One region of the Paenibacillus sp. CAA11 genome, then DNA from elsewhere that is predicted to be linked to it. Evidence: riboswitches for the same ligand, from Rfam matches in the RefSeq annotation. Region 1 holds a riboswitch; each other region holds the start of a gene.

Region 1 (5,117 bases):
TATGAAGGGCATCGCCTTCGTGGATGAAGTGGCGGCAATCTCAGAAGCGTTCAATCACCACCCGTTCATCACAATCGACTATAAGACAGTGACGCTTCGATTAACTTCTTGGGAAGAGGGCGGCATTACCGCGGTGGATATAAAGGAAGCACAGCAATATAATGAAGCCTTCGAGAAGATGCGTTCGGCTGAATAACTGCAGAAGGATCGTTCGCTCTGAGAAGAGGAGGCTTCGTGTTATATGAAGGATAACGCTGGTTTACCTAAGGAGAAGATTGGACGTTCTCCGAGAGTTGTCGTTGTGGGGAGCCTGAACTTAGATATGGTGACCCAAATGGAAAAGGTCCCGGCAGCGGGAGAGACGGTGATGGGAGAACAGCTTCATCTATTGCCTGGAGGCAAAGGAGCTAATCAGGCGGTGGCGGCTGCCAGGCTGGGAGCTTCGGTATCCGTGGTGGGCATGGTTGGTGAGGATGAATTTGGGCACCGTCTGCTTGATGAGTTGGCGAAGTCCGGGGTGGACAACTCCAGTGTTCAGAGGCTGCCCGAGGTTCGGACAGGCGTAGCTTCGATCTGGCTGGATGGGGAGGACAATCGCATTGTCGTGGTCCCCGGCGCCAATGCCCACCTGACCGCAGAGCGGATTGAGGCGCTGGAGGTACAGGCGCTTCTGCGCGAAGCGGATGTGGTGCTGCTCCAGCTGGAGATCCCGCTGGCTGCGGCTCAGCGCGCAGCCGAGACCGCGGCCCAGGCCGGCGCGGTCGTCGTGCTGAACCCGGCCCCGGTTCCGGCCGGGGGCATCCCTGCGGCGCTGCTCAGCACAGCCAGCGCCATCACCCCGAACCGCAGCGAGCTGGCGGTTCTGAGCGGGTGCGCTGCCGCAGAGCAGGCAGCGCTGGGCCGCGCGATGGCCGAGCTGGCTGAGACGGCGGGAGCCGCCGTCGTCACCACGCTCGGCGCGCAGGGCGCGGCCTATGTTGGCGCACCGGAACCGGATGCGCCTGCGGGTGAGCCGGCTATTGCAGCGGCTCATCGGGTCCGCGCCGTCGATACGACCGGCGCGGGGGACTGTTTCAGCGCCGCGCTTGCGGTGGCGCTGGGGGAGGGCGCAGCGTTAGCTGACGCCGTGCAGTTTGCGCTCGCGGCTTCAGCCTTGGCCGTGACGAAGCTCGGCGCCCAGGAAGGCATGCCAACCCGAGCCGAGGTGGAGGCCTTCCAGGCCGCTGCCCAAGCATAATATATGCAAAAACGCCAGGATTACAGGCAGGAGCCGTGTCCCTGGCGTTCTTTTGTATTACGCTAGTCTTTTAACACCATACAGTAGAAAGGCTTTGGCCCGTCAGGGGTCTGGCGCTCATAGAGGTCGGTAATAGTGAAGCCGGCCTTCTGATAAGCACGAATGGCTCGGTTGTTCCAGGTCAGCACCTCCAGGTCAATTTCATGATCTGGGTTTCTTTGGCGTGCGCCGTCGGCAATGGCCCGGACAAAGGCCTCTCCCTGTCCGTGACCGCACAGATCGGGTCTCATGCCGATACCAAGCCGGGTAACGCCCTGCATGGGGAAGTACTGGGCAAATCCGCACAAGTTGTCATCCTGGTCGAGGACAGATACATATTGTTCTCGGCGCAGCAGGGGATCGCCAAATTCAACCTCAAGGGCCTTCATCTGCTCCCAGGGAAGCCAGCCGTATATATTGTAAGGAGGCTCATATACCCAGGAGCAAATAATCTCTGCATGAGCTTCCTCCATCGAAGCGATGTGGAATGGAGGGGGAGAGTTTTTCATAGGGCGTTCCTCCTTTTTACAGTGAAAGACTTAAGACCTTAAGAACAATGTACCCGATTGGGCTGGTTGAATGCAAAATGGCGTGCTAAGCAAAATTTTATAAGATGGGCGATAGATGTTTCAGGATCGGACCAAGGGGTATAAAAGCGGTAGGAAGATCATAGAAGTTGGTTTAGGACCAATGAAGTATATTGTAAAAAAATTTTTTGGAACCTTTTGCCTGGTTGCTGCGTTATAACATGTAGGATGGCAAAAAAAAGACCGCAAGTCGATTCCGGCAAGAATCGCCCGCGGTCATGCATAGGCAATGCGGTTATGTCAGCTTTGACCTTTGTGCGGAAGGTTAAAGCTCTGTTGCAAACAAACGATAAGTATACTTGCTCAAAATGCGTTTAGCTCCAACGTAACGGTTTTGATAATAGCTGTTGCTTAATTTGTCGATGTGGATGCCTTTAGAGGAAGAGGCATGCGCAAACTTTCCATTTCCAACGTAAATACCAACATGAGATACACCGTTACCTAAGGTGTTGAAGAAGACCAAATCTCCTTCTTTCAGTTGGCTCTTAGCTACACTGGTTCCCTGTTTGAACTGTGCTTTCGATTGACGCGCCAGTGTTACGCCCATTTTCTTGAACACATATTTGGTAAATCCGGAACAGTCAAAGCCTTTGACGGTGGTTCCACCCATTTTGTAGGGCGTTCCATATACCGAATTTACGACTTTGTCCAAGTTGGAGTCAGCGAAGGCATTACCTGTACCCATGGTGAACAGAATAGTCAAGCTCATCGCCGCTGCTGTCAGTGTCTTTCTCAAGATGTCAAACTCCTTCCAAGGCCTGCGAGGTTAGCTTGAGGATTCGGTTGAAGGTTCCCTATGACCCTCTGTAATCGAGGTCAATTCACCCATAACTGGTTCCCCCGTTTCCCAGGTGCTTGGGAATTCGGCTGGTTATTGTTAGTGCACCTGTGGTTGAAATAGCCTTTACCCCAAGGGGTAAGGGTTATTTGTTCATTCGAATCTAGTGGATTCGAATCTTAGGTTGGAAGAACGCAATACCTTTCCGGGGAACTCGCGTTTCCTCATTCCGACGTACGACCAATGATTACAAAGTTGTTACCATTTACTTGATCATTGTAACAAATGGGTTAGGCTTTGGCAAGTTTTGCTCTCACTTTTTTTGGGAAAACGGCTAAATCTGCGGTTTATTGCCTTTGGGGAGGGGTAATAGATGGTACGATGTAGAAATAGAAAAAAACCCGCAGAATCGATTCCGGCAAGAATCGCTGCGGGCTCAGCACAGGAGGTTTTCTTATTCTACATCGTCGTTGTCTTGGGACTCGTCGGCGACGGATTCGAAAACATCATTGCTCATAATGCGTTTAGCTCCAACGTAACGTTTGACGTAATAGCTGTCGCTCAAATTGCTAACGGTAACTCCTTTAGAGGAAGAGGCATGGGCAAACTTTCCGTCGCCGACATATACCCCAACGTGGGAGATCCCTTTGCCTGAGGTGTTGAAGAACACTAAGTCTCCAGCAATCAGTTCACTTTTGTCTATTGCCGTACCCATCTTGAACTGGGATCCAGATTGGTGAGGAAGCTTGATGCCGAGCTTATTGAACACATATCTTGTAAATCCGGAGCAATCAAATCCACTTGTAGTAGTTCCGCCAGATTTATAAGGTGTGCCAATAGCCGAATCGACAACAGAGTCCAATTTGGTATCAGCAAAAGCGCTTCCAGTTCCTAAGGTAAACATAATGGCAAAACTTACAGCTGCTGCGGTCAACTTCTTCTTCAAACTGACGTAAACTCCTTCCAACGCCTGCGAGGTTAGCTTAAGGATTCGGTTGAAGGTTCCCTATGATCCCTCTCTTGCGAGATCAATTCACCCAAAACGGTTCCCCCGCTTCCCGGATGCTCGGGAATTAGGCTTTCTTATATATTTTGCATCTAAAAGTAGATATTCGACATATCTGTCGAAATTCCTGCTAAATTATTAAAAAAGAATTACAAAGTTGTTACTTTACTTTCATTGGTGTTATTGTAACAAACACAGGTATCTTTTGGCAACGAGTAATTGCGAGATTTTGAGTGATGAGAGCATCAAAAAGACCTCCGTCGTCAGGCGGAGGCCTTATCAGACCTGGGAAGTACAAGATGGTCCGACTATTTGATTAATTTTTTTGATAACTTTTTTTCCAGAGATGATATTGCGAGGATACCGACCAGATACGGAAGAAACTGCGAATAAATGGATAGGATTGCTGCAGGATTAGTCCAATAAGGCCCGTCCAGATCCAGGCGGCTGTGCTGAACATGCCTGCGGCCAGAAGGGCAGCAGCGCCGAGGATACAGGATACGGCAAGCACAGCCGGCAGTTTGCGAACATATTGCATGAGAGAAGGGGCAATCCCTGTTTGCGAGAGCCATCCGAATGTGACATAGAGCAGGCCTTGCTTGACGAGATAACTCCAAATCCCGAGACTGGCCAGAATGACGCCAAACTTGAGCATTGCGCCGGTCGTGCCTTGCAGAAGTCCCGGAAGCAGGCTGTAAAGCTCAGGCAGAAGCCAAATAGACGGGATTAATATTAAGAGCAGTTCTATAGCATAGAGGATGGCTACAGGCTTCCAGCATTTGCGCATTCCTTGGAAGAACAGCCAGCCGGCCCCCTCCTCATCTGCCTCGCCCAATAATCCGTTATATATGCCGGCCCTGATGAGAGGAGTAAGTATCAAGCGGAAGAGGAACATGCCTGCAATAAGGCCGAGCACCAGCTTCACGTCCGAGCTGGTCTGCAGCTCATGTTGGCCTTCTATAAGGTACAGGAGGCGGCTAAGCTGTCCAACCTCTGATTCAGGGTAGCGCCTTAGGGCCGGAGCAATTACGGAGTCTACAATCCGGTATAGGAATACTCCCCAAAGCAGCTGGTACAGAAATAAGAGGATTGCAACCGCAATTTGTCTCTTCGCGCTGCCCAGACCTTGTTTTATATAATGCATGTTTGTCACCTCACCAGGATAGCGATCCAAGCAGCGCTTCGAGCAGCTTGGTGACGCTTAAGTTTAGGCGTGAACGAATTACGGGATCAACCTCTGCCTTGAGGTAGTTGTTCATATGCTTGTTCTCCAGCACCAGGGTGTAAGCCGGGTCAACCATGGCCCAAGCCAGTGGCTCCTTGTAGCTGAACTTGAACCGGGTCAGGGCTGTCTTGGCATCCCACGTCTTGCGTTCTGTATGTCCATCCTTGAAGACAAAGACAAGAGGAACCTCGTGAGCGATGCCGCTCTTACGGCTGACATCGACCCAGGATTCATAACCGGTCCCG
Region 2 (5,117 bases), 570 kb from region 1:
ACAAGATCTCAATCACATTCGTCAGCGGACTCGGATTCTCGAAGGGGTGAGCCGAGTTCGCCCCGAAAAATCCGCCCCCGTTCGTGCCCAGATGCTTAATCGCCTCCAGCGATGCAACCGGCCCCATAGCGATTTCCTGCCGGCTTCCTTCAAGCGTCACCACGTCGGCTGCCGGCTTCAGAGTCTGCGGGACGTGAAGGGCCACAAGAGCCAGGCAGACGATCAACGCCAGCGGGATGAACACACGCGTATGCGCCTTGACAAAATCCTGAAAAAAATTACCTACAGAGGCTCTGCCAGTAATCCCCCTTACAAACGCAATCGCAACGGCAAAACCGCTGGCAGCAGAGGTGAACATCATCATAGTAATAACAGCCATCTGCGAGAAGTAAGTCAGCCCGGTCTCCCCGCTGTAATGCTGCAGATTGGTGTTGGTCATGAAGCTGATCACCGTATTGAAGTTCAGCGTTCCTTCCATGCCTTTCGTGCCTGAGGGATTGAATGGCAGTCCTCCCTGCAGCTTCAGAATCAAGTAGCTGAAGATCACAAGCACAAGATTCGTCAGCAGGAAGCTGAGCGCATACTTTTTCCAAGACATGCCCTTCGTCGATTTAAGGCCAATCAGTCTGTAAATGCCGCGCTCTGCCGGACCAAACCAGCGCTCCAGCCTATTCGGCTCATTTGAGAACACATGGAACAAATAAGTACCTACCGGCTTAACCAGCAGGATCAATATCACAATGACAACTGCAATTTGCACGATGCCCATATCAGGTTCCTCCTAATTCTTCATAGCCTGCCTAGAATTTCTCAGGGTGAATCAGAGCATAGACCAGATAGATGAACAGCAGCAGGGTTACGATTAGGATCAAAATCATCGCTTAGCCCCCCTTTTATCATCCACGACCCGTGAGCACCAGAACAGGAACAAGACAATCAAGCCAAAGCCCATAGCAAGAAGGGCTAGCATATATAGATCCGTCATTTATGTTGCGCTCCTTCCCTTGCAAACCTTGCAAATAAATAGTCCGCTCTGTAAGGACAGAGCCATCAAGATCCTAATCATCCATTTCATGGCACAACAAAAAAGACCACAGAGGAATATCCCCGTGATCTTAAATAACGGTCACATGACACCATCCTCTCTCCATACGCTGACGAGGTTAGCTGTCGGATTCGGGCGGTGAGAGTCGCCCTACCCGTTCTTGGACCATGCAGGCACTTGCCCTGCTGGCGACTGAACAGGATTCACCCCTAATGATCTTCCGGCTCCCACTTCCCGGCCTGATCATTGTTGGTTCCCCCGCTTTCCTTTACAGGAAATTAAGCGGACTTGCGAATATGTGGTTTTCAGGTACGAGACGAATCATACCTCTGCACCATGTAGATTGTAAAATTATGTTTTTGGCAAAATCACGAAAAAGGAGCTGCGCTGGATTCAAAAAACTGAAAATTATAAATAAAATTCACACGTTCCGATGAATTGCTTTGTTTTTCATGCTGTTTTCATAATTTTTCGAAAATCACACATGAGGACCTGCAAAGCCTCCCCCTGAACTCTAAAATTCGGCAGGAGGCTTTACTTGCTGTCGTTATGCAGCATCTTCCGTACCTGATGAGCCTAAATAAGAGGCTAACCTGATGGCAGCATAGACCCATAGACCCTCAGACAACCTAGTCAATCAGACCAAGCACCATCTGTATGGAATGATCTGCAAACGCCCGGTCCGGGCGTGACTTCATCAGCACCGTTAGCCCGATAAGCGAAACCACCAGTGTCTGTGCCACGGCCTTGACATTCAGCTTGGGTGCTAATTCGCCTGCCTCTTTCCCCTTCTCCAGAGCTTCCTGAAATATGGCCGCTAGATACATCTGATGCTCACGGGTCAAAATTTCGAATTTCTCATCATGCGGGGCCAGCTCCACCATCGTATTAATGCAGAAGCAGCCCCGTGAGCTGTCGCCTTGACCCGCTTCATCCACAACCCCTTCGAACAAAAGGCGAAATCCCTCCTTGACTGAAGCCCCGGCCGCTAGCATCGTTTTTACGTGCAAGGCATGCTCTGCCGTGTACTTGCGCAGTGCCGATTCAAACAGCTGCTTCTTATCCCCGAAGGCGGCATACAGACTCGGACGCTGAATGCCCATGCCAGCCGTTAAATCACTTAACGAGGTAGCTTCATAGCCTTTGTCCCAAAATAACTGCATGGCTTCTTCCAGCGCCTGCTCCTTAACAAATTCCCGAGGTCTCACCATGGATGATCCTTCCTCCCCTCTTACTATACCAACAAGTAAATAAATATTAAGTTAAAAAGCTTGAACATGTCAATGATTTACATAATTCATCTTGACAAACAGACCACATCCTCCTTATGATTCATAATATTATTTTATACCGATCAGTATGTATTATAAAATGAAAGTAGGTTATTCTGATGTCAAATACAAAATCCAGAGCCGTACAGCCGAGCTCCATGACCGGGCTGCTGCCATGGTTGTTTGCCGTAGCCTGCGGGCTATCTGTTGCCAATATTTATTACGCTCAGCCTCTTTTGGACTCTATAGCATCAGAGTTTGGCATTTTACCTGCACATGTCGGTGCGGTTATTACGGTTACCCAGGTTTGTTACGCCCTAGGTCTAGCTCTGCTCGTCCCGCTCGGCGATCTATGGGACCGCCGCAGGCTCGTGACCGGCCAGATGGGGTTATCCGTGCTGGCCTTACTGATTGTAGCCTTAGCTCCAAACAGCATGGTCTTTCTCGCCGGCATAGCTGTCGTGGGGCTGCTCGCCGTTGTCACCCAAACTTTGGTCGCCTTCGCAGCAGCTCTAGCCTCCCCCTCCTCACGAGGCCGCATCGTTGGCCAGGTCACAAGCGGCGTCGTGATCGGCATCTTGCTGGCCAGAACCGCCGCCGGGCTGCTGACCGATCTTGCCGGCTGGCGCTCCGTCTACCTTGTCTCCGCCCTGCTGCTGCTGATCTCGTCCATGCTGCTGCGGCGCATGCTTCCAGCAGACGAGAAGCGGCATAGCCGCATGCCATATTCGAAGCTGCTTCTGTCTGTTTTCACCTTGTTCATCCAGGAGCGGGTGCTGCGAATAAGGGCCTTGCTGGCCTTATTCATCTTTACGGCGTTCAGCACGCTGTGGACGCCGCTGGTGCTGCCGCTGAGCGCACCGCCCTTCTCGCTGTCCCATACCGCGATCGGCGCCTTCGGCCTCGCCGGAGCAGCGGGCGCCTTCGGAGCGGCCCGAGCCGGAAGGCTCGCAGACCGCGGGCTAGGCCAAGCGGTCAGCGGTATAGCCCTGCTTCTGCTGCTATGCTCCTGGCCGCTGATCCATGCCATGGATCATTCACTGGTCCTGCTTCTTCTTGGAATCCTTCTCCTCGACCTTGCTGTCCAGGCCGTTCATGTCACCAACCAAAGTATGATTCTCAGTGTCAGGCCGGAAGCGCGAAGCAGATTAACTGCAGCCTATATGATCTTTTACTCCATAGGAAGCGCGGCTGGATCCATGATATCCACACAGCTGTTTGCCCACTATGGATGGACTGGGGTCTGTATCCTGGGAGCTACAGTCAGTGCTGCAGCCCTGATATTCTGGATAATCACCCGGCGCCCTGCATGAATAGCGGAAGACCTTGCCCTCTGCTGCATATGTTCATCAACATTTCAGCCTTTATCCGACAACATCCTGAGGATTTCGACATCTGGGCTGTGATATAGTTGCGCAAGGTAACCGTGGCAGAAATGAAGAAGGAGGAAATGATGTGAGCATCATTGAAGCCAGACAGCTATCGAAATCCTACCAGCAGGCCGTGAAGGGCCCTGGGCTTGGCGGAGCAGTCAAGCATTTATTTGCACCCAAGCATATCGAGAAAATAGCCGTCAAACCCATGGATCTTAGCATTGAAACAGGCGAGACCGTCGCCTATGTCGGCCCCAATGGCGCGGGCAAATCCACGACATTGAAGATGCTGACCGGCATTCTTGTTCCCACATCGGGAACCATCCGCGTGAACGGCTTGGACCCTCACAAGCAGAGGATGGAGAATGCCCGCCAGATCGGGGCGGTCTTCGGCCAGCGCACCCAGCTGTGGTGGGATCTCCCCATCACGGAATCGTTCGGGCTGCTGAAGGATATCTACCAGATTCCCGAAGCTGCATACAAACATAACCTCGACCAATTTACCGAGCTCCTAGGCATGGAGGAGTTCATTCACCTCTCGGCCCGGAAGCTGTCTTTAGGACAGCGTATGCGCGCCGATCTCGCAGCCTCCCTCCTGCACAATCCGCCCATTCTCTATCTGGATGAGCCTACGATTGGACTCGATGTGTCAGTCAAACAAAAAATCCGGGAGTTCATTAAGAAGATCAACCAGGAGCAGCAGACAACAATCATGCTTACTACCCACGACTTGGGGGATATTCGCGATTTATGTAAGCGGTTAATTATCATTGACCACGGCTCCATCATTTATGACGGCAGTCTGGAACAGGTGCAGTCCGAATATGCTACGGAGCGGATGATTATCTTCCAGCTAGCTGCCCCGCAGCCGCATATGTTTGCAGAGCTGGCCAAGCTGCCCGGCATAAGTCTGGATATCAAGCATGAGCTGGAATTCTCCATGGCCTTTCACCGCGATCAATATACGGCCAGCGATATCGTCAGCCGGGTGATGCGGCAAGGAGATATCATAGATTTCAAGATGGAGGACTCCAATATTGAACAGGTCATTAAGTCCGTATATGACGGCAAGCTTAGCTTGAAGCAAAGCATGTAGCCTCCCAAGCCGGGCGGGTAGTACCGGCAGATTAATGTGGAGAGGGGATATTTTTTTCGTGTACCGGGCTAAGAAATACAGAAGTATTATGAATCGTTCGTTACAGAACGTCCTGGCCTACCGGACTTCCTATATCATTACCTTCCTGTCCAACTTTGTGAACCTTGCGGCCATCTACTTTCTATGGCAGGGGATTTACCATGGTCGGGAAGAGCTTGGCGGGTACAGCTGGGATCAGATGAAGACCTACCTGCTCGTGACTTTTCTAGCCAACTCCGTGCTGTCCTGGTATTCCGAGACTTCGATCTCCGGCAAAATTCTGGATGGCAGCG
Region 3 (5,117 bases), 2.4 Mb from region 1:
AGATGAAGGCTATGTTGTTGGTGTGAAGAAGGACAATACAGAACTTCTGAATCAAGTAAATACGACACTGGATCGCTTGAAGAAGGACAATCTGATTGATCAATTTGTTCAAAAGGCTAGTACATTAGCAGAAGAGTAAGCGAAGCTTGCCCTGCCTGTTAAGGATCTAAGCATGATGGATGGCCCTCGCAGAAAATAGCGAAGAACTTCGCTATTTTCTGTTTTTTTGCGGCAGACCTTCATGCGGAAGGAGAGGAAGAGGAGAATGCAATTTTTTAATATGTTCTGGGATTACAGGCAGTATTTTCTGGACGGTGTAAAATACACCCTGCTGCTCGCGGCGATCGGGGTCGTGTGCGGATTCATACTGGGAATGCTTGTAGCCCTGCTCAGAATGTCAAAATGGAAAGTCCTTCGGTTTATCGGCTCGGTGTGGGTGGAGTTCCTGCGCGGGACGCCGATGTTGGTTCAGCTCTTAATCATTCATTATGGATTCGCAACCGCATTTGATTTGAAATTCAGCGCCCTTCAATCGGGTGCGATTACGCTTACGATTAACAGTTCCGCGTACTTGGCTGAGATATTCCGGGCCGGTATTCAGGGAGTGGAACGCGGACAGACGGAGGCTGCTCGTTCCCTAGGCATGACACAAAGTATGGCCATGCGTCATATCATTTTGCCCCAGGCAGTTAAGAATGTGCTTCCGGCCATCGGTAATGAGTTCATTACCATTATCAAAGAGTCGTCCATTGTGTATGTTATCGGGGTATCGGAAATGATGTTTCAAGCGAATAGCATCATGTCGATGACCTATGATGGAATGACGCCATTCTTGATTATTGCCGTAATGTACTTTATTCTAACCTTTATTTTGTCCAAAATTTTGGGCGTGTTCGAAAGGAAGTTGATGAGCCGTGATCAGCGTTAAAGGACTAAACAAAAAATTCGGCCAGCTCCATATTCTCAAAGGGATTGACCTTGAAATCAAGCAGGGAGAGGTCGTAGTATTGATTGGGCCCAGCGGCTCGGGAAAAAGTACATTCCTTCGCTGTTTAAATCTCCTGGAGACGCCATCAGACGGTGAAATATTATTTGAAGGCAAATCCATAACAGATAAGAGGCATGATATTAATGCTACTCGGGAGAAAATGGGAATGGTGTTCCAGCATTTCAACCTATTCCCGCACAAGTCGGTGCTGAAGAACATTACCTTGGCTCCGATGAAGGTTAAAGGTCTGGATAAGGTAAAGGCAGAGCAAATTGCTACGGATCTTCTAAGAACGGTTGGTCTTGAGGATAAGAAAAATGCGTATCCTTCTCAGCTATCAGGCGGGCAAAAGCAGCGGATAGCAATCGCTCGTGCGCTTGCGATGGAGCCGCACGTAATGCTATTTGATGAGCCTACTTCGGCATTGGACCCCGAAATGGTCGGGGAAGTGCTTGACGTTATGAAGAGGTTGGCAGAGAAAGGGATGACGATGGTCATCGTTACCCATGAGATGGGATTTGCCCGTGAAGTAGGCGACCGTATTCTCTTTATGGATCAAGGGCTCATTGTAGAGCAGGGGACACCAGAGCAGGTCTTTAGCTCCCCTCAGCACCCGCGAACCAAGGACTTCTTGAGCAAGGTGCTGTAACTTCATATTTAGGCAAAAAACACGGCATGTTCCATGTCGTGTTTTTTGCTGTTCCATAGGTGGTAACACTTACCTGAATCAAAGGTTACAAATTTGTGATATATTTGGGGAGTGCCGAATCCCTATACAGCAGGGAACGGGGGATGATTTTTCCGAAGATGAACGTTTATCTTCTTGGGGTGAAGCGCTTTACTCTTAGCGCCGGGCCATCCTTGGGTCCGAATCCGACAACTAACCTCGGAGGCAATTCGAAGGAGGATTACATATGAAATTTGCTTTCAGAAAAAACAAAAATGTTAACAAATTGCCGTTTGTATTGAAGACTGCGGCACTGACACTTACTCTTGCTGCCGCCCTGCAGGGTGCGTCTGCTTATGCTGCGGGCACTGTGCATACGGCGAAGGAAGGAGACACTTTTTATCTGCTGGCCAAGCAGTATGGAGTATCGGTAAATCAGCTGATGAGCGCAAATCCTAGCGTTAAGGCAAACAATATTTATGCAGGCCTGTCTATTCAAATTCCGGGAGAAAATGCGGCTAAGCTGGAGGCCTCTTCCACTGAGGCTGTTAAGCTGCTGAATGCTTCAGCATCCAGCCATCAGGTCACAGCTTGGGGGAAAACCTTTAACTACTCTAATACGATTAATGTTGTAGCTACTGCTTATTCGGCGGCAGCCAGCGAGAACGGGCAGTGGGGCGCTGTTGATTATTATGGAAAACCACTAAGTCTCGGGACAATTGCTGTTGATCCTGCTGTAATTCCAATGGGCACTAAAGTATTGGTAACTGGGCATAGTCATCCCGGCCTCCCTAAACAGGCATTTGTTGCTACGGCTTCAGATCAGGGGAGTGCGATTAAGGGCAAGCGAATTGATATTTTCATTCCAGGTTCGCAGCAGTCCGCCAGCCAGTTTGGCTTCCAGGATGTAAAGCTGTATGTTTTAAATTAGATGATGTAAATTAGTCCTCCGAGATATTAAGGGGGTACACACGAGTAAATTCTCAGAGCTGGGGCTCCGTTATATCGATGCTAGATCCATACCCCATTGCTGTTTTATTTTTACTCTTTCTTCGAAAATGGAGCGCTTGTTCAGCCGCGCATGTCCATATGTTTTTTTAGAAACCAAAAGTCCACGCGTCCCAAAGAAGACGCGGGGGCTTTTTTTTAGATTTTCCGGATATATGTTTAGAAATCCATTTGAGAGAGGGACGTCACGGAGCTGACTTCATCGGATGATAATCGCTGTCGTCATTCCCAACCGTGCCCTGGGACCTCCATAATCTCCTCGCCGTTCGATCTGGACTCCCCCAATAATTACCACGGTAAGATTCTCATCTCTTCATAAGATTATACCGATATATTAAGAGTGTGCATTTGTGCACAAATAATACAAATTTGCTGACAATGCGGAGGGAAACTTAATGAGGAGACAGCTGAAGATGGTACTTTCGCTGGTATGTTTATTGATGGTTATGGGATGTTCAACTTCTCCAGGTACAGAGCAAACAACCCGGATCACCTTTCTGAATTCCAAAACCGAGATAAAAGCTCAAATGGAGGAAATGGCGAAACAATACAACCAAGCGCATCCCGGAGTAACTTTGGAGATTATAACTGCACCGGAAGGGACTTCAGCCTATCAAAAGCTGATGTCAATGTATGGCTCGGGAAGTGCGGCAACCCTGTCGATGCTCGATCCTGGGGACGCTCAACAGTTTCTGGATAAGGCAGTTGATCTAAGCCAAGAAAAATGGGTGGATGAAACGATAGACAATGGATTGGACGCCGTGAAGAAGAACGAATCTATGGTTGGTTTTCCGTTCGCGGTTGAAGGGTACGGATTAATTTACAATAAGAAGGTGCTCGACAAGGCGGTTGGAGGCTCATTCGATCCTTCCTCGGTAAAAAGCCGAAGCAGTTTAAACTTGTTAATGAACCAAATCAAGGAGACGGGTGTAGAACCCGTTATGCTCTCCCCGATGGACTGGTCGCTCGGTTCCCATCTTTTAACGGTATCTTACGCCGTTCAACCCGGAGGGGGCTCCAAGTTTGTTAAGGACATGCAGAACAGCTCCATAGAAATGTCCCGAAATGATGTGATGAACGGGTGGGTTCAAACCCTGGATTTGCTTAAAGAGAACAATATCAACAAAAATTCGCCGATGAGCAGCACCTTGGAAGACGGAGCCAAGGCTTTAGGAGAAGGAAAAGTAGGGCTTTGGTTTATGGGCAACTGGGCTTGGGATGTAATTAAGAGCAATGATAAAGCCAATGGGGAGTACGGTTTCTTGCCGTTACCGTTGAACGATGATACGGAGGACCCTATTAATGCCAAAATTACGGTTGGTGTAACCAAGTATATACTTATCGACTCTACGACCACCACGCCCAAGCAGCAGGAGGAAGCCAAGAAGTTTCTTGATTGGCTTGTATTCGATAAGTCCGGACAGGAGTTTCTGGTCAATCAGACGAACACGATCCCCGCGTTTAAGAATATTGCTTTAGAACCTGCCGATCCTTTGGGTAAATCGATCAAAGCGTATATCTCGGCTGGCAAGACCCTGCCGTTTATGACAACTCTTCCTCCCGATCATTGGGCCATTACCGGAGCTTCTATTCAAAGCTATATCCGCGGAAAAATCGATTCGGCCGAATTGTTGAATCAAATACGCATTTACTGGAAAGCCCAACGCTGACAGCGAGATCGGACATAGGGGGGATAAACGGTGTTTAAATTAACGTTAAAGAAAAAATTAATCAGCGCGGCGCTCGTACTGGTTATCGTTTTGTCGCTTTCAAGTGTGGTAGGCATCATTAAAATGTCGGAAATGGGGCAAGCCTCGGATCATGTCAATAACCATTCCTTGCCGGCCCTAATTCTGCTTCAGGGGTTGGATAAGCAGATTACGGAAATCGACAGACTCACAGTACGGATGATTCTTGAAGAGGAGCCTGAGGCTCGAAAAAAAGATCAGGATGAACTGAAAAAAGCGATCACTTCCATGGAAAAGAGCGTAAACCAATATCAAAACCTAGCCTCCACCGTCAAGGAAAAGGAGCTGTTCACCAACTTTTACGGCCAGTGGTCGATGTATCACCGGTATCTAAACGTGGTTTCCGCGGCGATGGAGGAAAACAACAAAGTCATGGCAACCATGATTATCCAAGGAAATACGGCTGTTTATCAGAAAGCCTTGGATAATGTCAATCAGTTGCGGGCTCTTAACGAGCAGTATGCTATAGATGCGGCTGACCTGTCGAGTCGGTCTTACCGCTCGGGCAAAGTATTAATGATATCCTTGGCCATCATAAGTACGATCCTCGGAATTATCGGCTCGCTCTTATTGGCCCAATCGTTCACAAAGCCTATCTTAAAAATTGCGAGCCAAGTGAAACTCGTAACCAAGGGCAACCTGCAAGTCGAACCGCTCCAGGTTCGCTCCAAAGACGAGGTTGGGGAACTGGCCGCGGACTTCAATG

Evidence for each region. A riboswitch is a leader RNA that binds a small molecule or an ion and turns the genes downstream of it on or off. The one in region 1 is predicted to bind cyclic di-AMP.
Region 2: it holds a riboswitch for cyclic di-AMP, as region 1 does, so the genes downstream of both, kdpF (K(+)-transporting ATPase subunit F) here and DCC85_RS00490 (C40 family peptidase) in region 1, are expected to answer to the same signal.
Region 3: it holds a riboswitch for cyclic di-AMP, as region 1 does, so the genes downstream of both, DCC85_RS11740 (3D domain-containing protein) here and DCC85_RS00490 (C40 family peptidase) in region 1, are expected to answer to the same signal.

The regions. Positions count from the first base shown of each region.
Region 1 covers NZ_CP028922.1:98,702-103,818, forward strand. The annotation lists gene DCC85_RS00470 (4a-hydroxytetrahydrobiopterin dehydratase) at 1-196, shown strand, start outside; gene rbsK (ribokinase) at 242-1,237, shown strand; gene DCC85_RS00480 (GNAT family N-acetyltransferase) at 1,300-1,785, opposite strand; gene DCC85_RS00485 (C40 family peptidase) at 2,129-2,599, opposite strand; cyclic di-AMP (ydaO/yuaA leader) riboswitch at 2,604-2,742, opposite strand; gene DCC85_RS00490 (C40 family peptidase) at 3,096-3,587, opposite strand; cyclic di-AMP (ydaO/yuaA leader) riboswitch at 3,594-3,731, opposite strand; gene DCC85_RS00495 (hypothetical protein) at 3,964-4,791, opposite strand; gene DCC85_RS00500 (M1 family metallopeptidase) at 4,802-5,117, opposite strand, start outside.
Region 2 covers NZ_CP028922.1:667,631-672,747, reverse strand. The annotation lists gene kdpA (potassium-transporting ATPase subunit KdpA) at 1-769, opposite strand, end outside; gene kdpF (K(+)-transporting ATPase subunit F) at 801-878, opposite strand; cyclic di-AMP (ydaO/yuaA leader) riboswitch at 1,137-1,340, opposite strand; gene DCC85_RS02975 (TetR/AcrR family transcriptional regulator) at 1,675-2,256, opposite strand; gene DCC85_RS02970 (MFS transporter) at 2,436-3,629, shown strand; gene DCC85_RS02965 (ABC transporter ATP-binding protein) at 3,772-4,785, shown strand; gene DCC85_RS02960 (ABC transporter permease) at 4,844-5,117, shown strand, end outside.
Region 3 covers NZ_CP028922.1:2,542,034-2,547,150, reverse strand. The annotation lists gene DCC85_RS11755 (transporter substrate-binding domain-containing protein) at 1-139, shown strand, start outside; gene DCC85_RS11750 (amino acid ABC transporter permease) at 266-928, shown strand; gene DCC85_RS11745 (amino acid ABC transporter ATP-binding protein) at 915-1,637, shown strand; cyclic di-AMP (ydaO/yuaA leader) riboswitch at 1,740-1,899, shown strand; gene DCC85_RS11740 (3D domain-containing protein) at 1,903-2,586, shown strand; gene DCC85_RS11735 (ABC transporter substrate-binding protein) at 3,059-4,333, shown strand; gene DCC85_RS11730 (methyl-accepting chemotaxis protein) at 4,364-5,117, shown strand, end outside.